2 regions of the Caloramator mitchellensis genome follow, and region 1 is predicted to be linked to the other one. Evidence: riboswitches for the same ligand, from Rfam matches in the RefSeq annotation. Region 1 holds a riboswitch; the other holds the start of a gene.
What was found. Region 1 has a riboswitch for cobalamin ahead of cobT (nicotinate-nucleotide--dimethylbenzimidazole phosphoribosyltransferase). Riboswitches for the same ligand answer to the same signal wherever they lie in the genome.

Region 1 (4,431 bases):
CGAGTTTGGGAATGAGATAAAACCTTATGATATAGATTTGGTTAAACATACAAATATAGGCATAGTAGAAATAATATTTTAGGTGATTTTATGAAGTTTCTGTTTATAGTTAATCCAAAGGCAGGACATGGGAAGGCTAAGGGCTTGGTTCCGTTGATACAAAATATCTGCAATAAAAAAGGTGTAGAATTTAAAATAGAATACACAATGGCACCTGAGCATGCAACACAGATTGCCAAAGAAGGCTCAAAGTATTTTGATGTTGTTGCATCTGTAGGTGGAGATGGGACACTTAATGAAGTGGTTAACGGCATAATCGGTTCAGAGGCTGCATTAGGTGTTATACCAGGTGGAACTGGAAATGATTTTGCAAGGACGATTTATGAAGACAGCGATATAGAAAAAATATTAGAATATATCATAAACGGAGAGATAATTAGGGTTGACTTGGGTAAATGCAATGACAGATTTTTTATCAATATAGGAAGTGCTGGAATTGATAGCGAAATAGCCCATGCAGTGCAAAGGAGCAATAAAATTTTTTCTGGTAAGAGTGCATATCTTTATGGGCTTGTTAAGACGCTATTAAAATACCAAGGGAAGAACTTTAATGTTAGTATAGATGAGTATAGTTTTAATGCAAAAACATTGCTCGTAACAGCATCTAATGGAAAATATTACGGCGGTGGTATGCTGCCTACTCCTGAGGCAGATATATCAGACGGGCTATTTGATATATGCTTTATTGAGAATATGAACAAACTAAAAATACCCTTCTTGCTTAGTAAATACATAAAGGGTGAACATATAGATTTAAGAGAAGTTAGCATGTTTAAAGGAAGCAAACTTGTAATCACTTCAGATGAGGAATTTGCAGTAAATATAGACGGAGAGATAATCATAACTGATAGAGCAGAATTTGAAATATTAAAAAATGCGTTAAATGTTGTTATTCCTAGGAATAGTTGAGAAAAAAAATAATATAATGTTATTGAATCAATTGTTCGGATGGTTTTATGGACAAAATACTCATTGCAGCTATTTTTACAGAAGCAGTTTGGGAAACATTGAAGATGATAAAGAAGGACAAGTATTTTTGTTTTGACAGGATAGGCGCGATAGCTGTTGCAGCACTAATTTGCATAGTTTTTGACTTTGATGTATTTACTATGTATCTTGGGGCAAATAAAATACCCTTTGTGGGGAATATTTTAACAGGCATCCTTATTAGCAGAGGTTCAAATTTTGTCCATGACTTGCTAGGTTCGATTTCAAGCTTTTATCAGCAAAGAAAAAATGGCAACCACGAACAAAACGAATCTACTAATTGAATTTTACTATTATTTATGATAAACTGAAAAAAACGAGAACATTAATACTAAAATTTAATAAAGTTTGTTAAAGGTGCTTGAAAAGCTTAATAGGGAAAGCGGTGTAAATCCGCTGCAGCCCCCGCTACTGTATACGGCGACGAATCCAACAACCACTGTAAAACCGGGAAGGGTTGGATGAGGAGGACCCGTTAGCCAGGAGACCTGCCTTTAATGATGCTAATCCTTCGGAGGGAAGGGAGTGGCTGATTGTAAAGATATAGCCTGCCCCTATGGTAGGCTTTTTTGTATAATCTTGCCTCTACCTTTGTAGAGGCTTTTTAAATGTCAAAAATTTATTGAATTTTTAAACAAAGAGGGAGGATAAGCAATGGAATTATTAAAATCAACTATTGAAGGAATCAAACCGCTTAATATGGAGGTTGTAGAAAAAGCCAAAAAACATATCGATAATCTTACAAAGCCTATAGGCAGCCTTGGAACTTTAGAAGAAATAGGGGCACGAATGGCAGGCATCACAGGTAAAATACATAATAAAATAAACAAGAAGAATATAGTTATAATGGCCGCAGACAATGGAGTAGTTGATGAAGGTGTTAGTTGTGCACCTAAATTTATAACTAAAGTTGTTACAGAAAATTTTACTCGAGGAATTACTGGGGTTTGTGTTCTTGCAAGACAGGCGGGTGCTGAACTTACAATTGTTGATATAGGAGTTGACGCAGATTTTGACCATCCTTTGATAATTAACAAAAAAATTGCATATGGGACTAAAAATATAGCTAAAGAGGCGGCTATGAGCTATGAAGATGCAGTAAAGGCAATTGAAATAGGGATTGAAGTTGTTGACAATCTTGTAAAAGGAGGAGTTGACCTTTTAGGAACTGGTGAGATGGGAATAGGCAACACAACGACTTCGGCAGCAGTTTTAAGCGCATTATCTGGTCTTAGTCCAGATGTTGTAGTTGGCAAGGGTGCAGGACTTACAGATGAACAGCATCAAAATAAAAAGAATGTAGTGAAGAGAGCACTAGAAATAAATAAGCCTAATCCCAATGACCCCATCGATGTTATAGCAAAGGTTGGAGGGTTTGATATAGCAGGGCTTTGTGGATGCTTCCTTGCTGCTGCAAAAAACAGAGTTCCAATTGTAATAGATGGCTTTATTTCATCTGCGGCAGCGCTTTGTGCAGTAAGATTAAATCCACTTGTTAAGGATTATATATTCCCATCGCATTTGTCTGCAGAGCCTGGGGCAGTTTATATGATGAATGAAATAGGCATAGAGCCAATGCTTAATTTAAAGATGAGGCTAGGAGAAGGTTCAGGATGTCCATTGGCGTTTATGATAATAGAATCTGCACTTGCAATAGTCAATGAAATGGGTTCATTTGAGGAGGCAAATATTGTTAACGACTTTTTAGTTGACATAAGAGAGGAGAAATAAAATGATAACGCTGATAAGCGGTGGAGCACGTTCGGGTAAAAGCAAGTTCGCTGAAGAAATGCTAAAGGATAAAAATGAGGTAGTATACATTGCGACCTCAAGGATATGGGATGAAGAGATGCAGCAGCGAGTTAATTTGCATAGAAATAGGAGAAATGCAAAATGGAGAACGTTTGAGGGGACGTATAATTTAAAAGAGGCTGTTGGAAATGAGAAGTATTACCTGCTCGACTGCCTGACAAATTTGATATCGAATATAATGTTTGATATTACAGAGGGCATGGAAAAAATAGATGAAGTTACCCAGAAAAAAATAGAAGAAGTGGCCAATAATGAGATAAAAAGCCTCATTGATGAAGTGAACAATAAGAATGGAAATTTAATAATGGTCACCAATGAAACAGGAATGTCCATAGTCCCTGAAAACCATATCGCAAGGGTTTTCAGGGATATCCAAGGCAGGATAAATCAGATGGCAGCTCAAATTTCAGATGAAGTTTATATTGTTTTTTTAGGAATACCGCTTAAGTTAAAATGATTAAAGCGTTTATACTTGCAATTCAGTTTTTAACAAGGCTGCCATTGAATATTCAAGTAGATTTTGATGAAAGGACGATAAAAAAGAGCACAGCATTTTTCCCTTTTGTTGGGGTGATAATTGCTTCTATAGTATACATTCCTTTTAGATTACTAATAAGCATAAATGAAGAAATAGCTGCACTAATTACTCTATTCGTATGGATAAGCATAACAGGTGGTCTACATGTAGATGGACTTTCGGATACTGCCGATGGCTTTTTATCAGGAAGAAAAAAAGAAAAAATACTTGAGATAATGAAGGACAGTAGAATAGGTGCCTTTGGGGTTATAGCTGTTGTTTTTGATTTGCTATTTAAATTTATAATAATTAAAAATTTAAGACAAGAAGGCGCTTTAATAGGACTAATTGTTTCTATAGGATTGTCAAGGCTTCTTGTAACGTATTTGTTTGCAGTTGGTAAAAGCGCAAGAAATGAAGGACTAGGGATTTTATTTACCGGCAAAGAAACGATTAAATATTCAATCATAGGACTTTTAACCTTTTCTCTGGTTGGCATATATTTAGTTGCTTTAAGGTATGTTTTACTTTTATTTATAGGATGGCTGATAACTTATGTTCTTATGAAGATATCCTATAAAAAAATAGATGGTCTTACAGGTGATGTTTATGGTGCTTGTATTGAGATAAATGAAATTTTACTGCTCCTTCTTTGGGTGGTGATACAGTGGATTTAATATTAGTAAGACATGGTGAAACTGAGGACAATTTAAAAGGAGTTTATTCAGGAAAATCAGATGGAAGATTATCTAAAAGAGGAATTGAAGAAATTAAAATGCTAAAACCTATTATAGATAATTTTCAAATTAAAACTTGCATTACAAGCCCTTTGAAAAGAGCGATAGAAACAGCTGATATTTTGTATGATGGCGAAAAGATAATCGATGAAAGAATCATTGAGATGAATTTTGGTATATTTGAAGGTTTAAAATACGAGGAGGCACTAAAACAATTTCCGATTGAGGTCAATTCATGGAATGATGATTTTATTAACTATAAAATACCTGAGGGAGAAAGTTTGTTAGAGGTTTATAGAAGATGCGAAAATTTCTTGA
Region 2 (4,431 bases), on a different contig from region 1:
TTTTGCTTCATACGATTATAGCATCTATACTGATTATATTCAAAATAAAAAATGGCCGACTTTTAAGTATAGCCAAGATAGATATTATTTTGACTATTTACGCGTTCCTGACATTGTGTCTAATAAAGTTTATGAGCTTACCATGTCTGTAATTAAAGATAGCCGAAATGATTTGGAAGCTGCAAAAAGAATTCAGGATTATCTAAGGGAAAATTATTCCTATGATTTAAAACCATCGATTCCACCTGACAATGTAGATTTTGTTGAACATTTTTTGTTTGAAGAAAAAAGGGGATATTGCGTATACTTTGCAAGTGCAATGGCTATAATGTTAAGAACAGCAGGTATTCCATCGAGATACGTGGAGGGATTTGCTATAAACGCTACACCTTTTAAAGAAATAGATGTTTTAAATTCCGATGCGCATGCTTGGGTTGAAGCATATATAAATGGGCTTGGATTTGTTACTTTTGACCCAACTCCTGGACATTATACAACTATTGATTATGCATTCGATGTATTAAAAAATCAAACCGAAATACAAGAAAAAGACAATCAAACGGAAAAATTAAAAGAAAACAGGGTTGTTGAAGATAATGAGGCTATTAGTCAAAGCAAGAAAGTTAAAAATTTTTATTTTGAATTATTTGTCGCTTTTATTTTAGTAATTTTAATGTTAATAATTATTATTTTTAAAAGAAATAAAATAAGCACCTCATATTTTGTTTCAAAAATTAAATTTACATCATTCGCATTAGGTGTTAATTATGAAGGATTAACATTAGAGGAATTGCTGTTAAATATAGGCCAAAAGTTAAATATTGACATGAGTATTATTTTAGAAATATTAAACAGAAATTTATATGATGATTACGACTTAACCTTAGAAGATAAAGAATTATTAAAAAATAAATTTACAGATTTGGAAAAAGAGCTAATAAAATATTTGGGAATTGGTAAATTTATTATTAATAAAATGAATTATGGAAGATTTTTAATTATAAATAAAATATATAGGTTTCTAAAAGTAAAAAAGTGTAAATATTGATATAGACAAAAATTCAATAGAGTGATAAAATTTTTTTAGGATGTAGGCGGGCGTGGCGGAACTGGCAGACGCACTAGATTCAGGTTCTAGCGGGAAACCGTATGGGTTCAAATCCCTTCGCCCGCACCATATAATATTAAATTTCACCCCCTTGGTTGGAAATATCAACAAGGGGGTTTTTTAAAGGTTGGTGATATGATGTTTTTTTATTATGTTAATTTTCCAGATGGAGAAAAAGAATTATGCTTAATGGAGTTACGTAGACTATTTAATATTAATCTGGATGGTAAATATTTTTTTTATGATGAATATATAGATGTTAATAGAAGTCCCTATATAAAATATTGTATTAAAATAGACGCTATTTCCGAATCTATAGAGGATTTAGCAGATATAATCGAAAAAAAGAAAATTAAATACGACGATTACAAGGTTCAGTATATTAGCTTGATAGAGAGGATGGATTTGAATAAAAAACATAAAATAGAAAGTTTGATTGGAAGAAATATTGAAGGTGAAGTTAAAATCCATAATCCCAAAACTAAAGTTGGTGTTTTGGATATAGAACAAAAATGGGTAGCTGGAGAGTTAATAAAGAATAGCGGTAAATGGCATGAACATGATGAAAAACCGGTTCAATACTGTAATTCTCTAACTGCAAGGGTATCAAGGGCTCTTGTTAATATTGCAACAGGAAGAAATCAAAATATTAAAATGGTAGACCCTTGTTGTGGAATTGGAACCGTAGTTTTGGAAGCACTTTCAATGGGAATAGATATTAAAGGTTATGATATTAACAACAATGTAGTTAAAGGAGCAAAAAATAATTTAAAATATTTTGGTTATCCGGATGTTGTATCATGTAGCGATATAAAAGATATCGCTGAAAAATTTGACGCAGCAATCGTAGACTTACCTTACGGTGTTCTTTCCGTTACAACAAGAGAAATTCAGGATGAAATAATTAAAAATACGGCGAGAATTGCTAAAAGGGCAGTATTTGTTACTTTAGAAGATATGCAGGAAAATATTAAAAATGTTGGTTTTGAAATAACAGATGAATGTAGATTAAGAAAGGGTAAATTCATAAGATATATAAATTTGTGTGAAATTTCTTGATAATTGTTTTGAAAGATTGAGCATAATTTATTTTGATGTTATAATATATAAAGAACCGAATACAAATAATATAGGTGCTGAAAAGTTAAAAGGGAAAACGGTGAAAGTCCGTTGCAGCCCCCGCTACTGTAAATGGGGATGAAACCTGATATGCCACCTTTTGGGAAGGCCAGGGAGTAAGATGAACCATAAGCCAGGAAACCTGCCTGTATTATGAAGCATAACCTTCGGAGGGAAGGGCAAGCTTATATGATTATAAGCCCTTTCCAGGGCTTTTTATTTTTCCCTCTGAGATTGGAAGGGGGTGGTATATTGAAGTTCAAGTTTATACCTATTTTAATCACATTATTTATTTTAACTAGTTGCAGCAAGAATCAAGACAATACTATCAACTCAGATTCAAACACATTACCTGAAGGTCAAAAAACTTCAGTTACAACGAATGTATCAAATGTAGAGCAAAAAAATAAATCAACTAATGAAATAAAGCCACAATCAGATAATAAAGAAGCAGATGTTAAAAAGCAAAATGAAATCAAAGAAGTTGCGATTAAGCTTGTCATTTCAAAGGATAATAAAATAATACTTCTAGAAAAAGTAGTAAAGCTAAACAAGAGCATTAATGCATTAAGATTGCTAAAAGAAAATGCAGAGGTTTATGAAGAGGGAGGTTTCATAAAGTCCATCAATGGTTTGGAATCCATTCCTCCAAACAAGCTGACTGATGAGGATATAAAAAAAGGTATTTTAGGATACGATTGGTTTATTTATTTAAATGGCAAAAAGACAAGCGTAGGAGCAAAGGACATATTATTAAAAAATGGAGACGAAATAAATTTTAATTATAAGGGCTGGACTGTAGATGATCTGGCGCCTTAAGGAGGGCTAGTATGAAAATTTTAAAGAAAAATTTAATTGCAGGTATTTTAACAATAATATTATTTTTGACATTTAGTTCATCTGTTTTAGCAGCTTTAAGTAATACTACAAAATCAAAAATGAAACAAAGTTATTCAGGAGCGATAAATTACATTATTAATAAATCAAAAACAAATGGATTAAGCGACTGGGATGCAGTGGCTCTTGCAATGGCAGGTTACAACTTAAATAGCAGCAATTTAAGAATAAAAGGAAAAACATATTTAGAAAATAAGCAAAACGATATATTAAAAGAATTATCATATAATTGGACAACAAGCTATGCAAAGCACATTTTGACAATTGCAGCCTCAGGTTATGACCCTTCAAATTTCAATGGGGTTAATTTAATTGAAATTCTAAAAAACTCTCAATTGGAAAATGGAAAATTTAAGGATAAGATAGACGATACAAAAGAGTTATATTTGAATTCCCACATATGGAGTATTATAGCTCTTGAAACAGTTAAGGAAAACTATAACAAAGAAATGGCAGTAAAATTTTTAGAAAACAACCAAAATAAAGACGGTGGATATTCATGGATTCTAGGAAATAAAAATAGCGATATTGATACTACTGCAATGGCTGTTACTGCACTGACAATGGCAGGAAGAACAAAATCATCTGTATCAGTAGCAAAGGCTTTAAATTTCTTAAAATCTAAAATAAAGTATCTTTCAAAGGAAAGTCAAACTGCTGAAACATTGGCTTGGGTTGTTCAGGCAGCAGTTTCTGCTGGTGACGATTTGTCTAGATATTATATTGGAAAAAGAAATATACTAGAAGAACTTTATTTATATAAAGATAGAACTGGCGGATTTAAACATTTAAAGAGCAGCAATGTAGACAGCATTGCTACAAATCAGGTATTAAGAGCTTTGATTAGTTTTAATTACAATAAAAACATGTATAAAAATATAAGATTTACCAAAGGGAAATTTTTCAAAGCAGTTACTAAGAACGAAAATACAAACGCAGTTTTATATTCAGTATATAATAAAGATTTAAAGAATGTAGAACTAATAATACGAGCAGATGGTGCCGATGAAGCAACTCTTATCATAAATGGTGATAAGAACGCTTATACTTTGAAACCAAATAATGGATATTTTAAATTTTATAAGAATTTAGAATTAAATAGCTTGAATTACAAGGTTTTTGTAAAAAACAACAACAATATTATAAAAGTTGTTCTGGGTGTTTTTGAATTAGTAGAAAAAAGCTACGATGTAACAGTAAGAATAGAAACCCCTGAAAAAACAATTGGAACGTATACTGTGAAAGCTGGAAATAAAACGGTGTATGATTTTACAGGAAAGTCAATCACTACTGAAGTTAAGTCGGCT

Region 2: it holds a riboswitch for cobalamin, as region 1 does, so the genes downstream of both, ABG79_RS00870 (DUF4430 domain-containing protein) here and cobT (nicotinate-nucleotide--dimethylbenzimidazole phosphoribosyltransferase) in region 1, are expected to answer to the same signal.

Annotation. Positions count from the first base shown of each region.
Region 1 covers NZ_LKHP01000020.1:22,283-26,713, reverse strand. The annotation lists gene ABG79_RS11365 (HD-GYP domain-containing protein) at 1-82, shown strand, start outside; gene ABG79_RS11360 (diacylglycerol/lipid kinase family protein) at 91-969, shown strand; gene ABG79_RS11355 (hypothetical protein) at 1,017-1,331, shown strand; cobalamin riboswitch at 1,386-1,557, shown strand; gene cobT (nicotinate-nucleotide--dimethylbenzimidazole phosphoribosyltransferase) at 1,702-2,778, shown strand; gene cobU (bifunctional adenosylcobinamide kinase/adenosylcobinamide-phosphate guanylyltransferase) at 2,780-3,316, shown strand; gene cobS (adenosylcobinamide-GDP ribazoletransferase) at 3,313-4,053, shown strand; gene ABG79_RS11335 (histidine phosphatase family protein) at 4,044-4,431, shown strand, end outside.
Region 2 covers NZ_LKHP01000001.1:170,881-175,311, forward strand. The annotation lists gene ABG79_RS00860 (transglutaminase-like domain-containing protein) at 1-1,048, shown strand, start outside; tRNA gene ABG79_RS00865 (tRNA-Leu) at 1,095-1,177, shown strand; gene ABG79_RS12175 (TRM11 family SAM-dependent methyltransferase) at 1,244-2,167, shown strand; cobalamin riboswitch at 2,223-2,391, shown strand; gene ABG79_RS00870 (DUF4430 domain-containing protein) at 2,480-3,046, shown strand; gene ABG79_RS00875 (prenyltransferase/squalene oxidase repeat-containing protein) at 3,058-4,431, shown strand, end outside.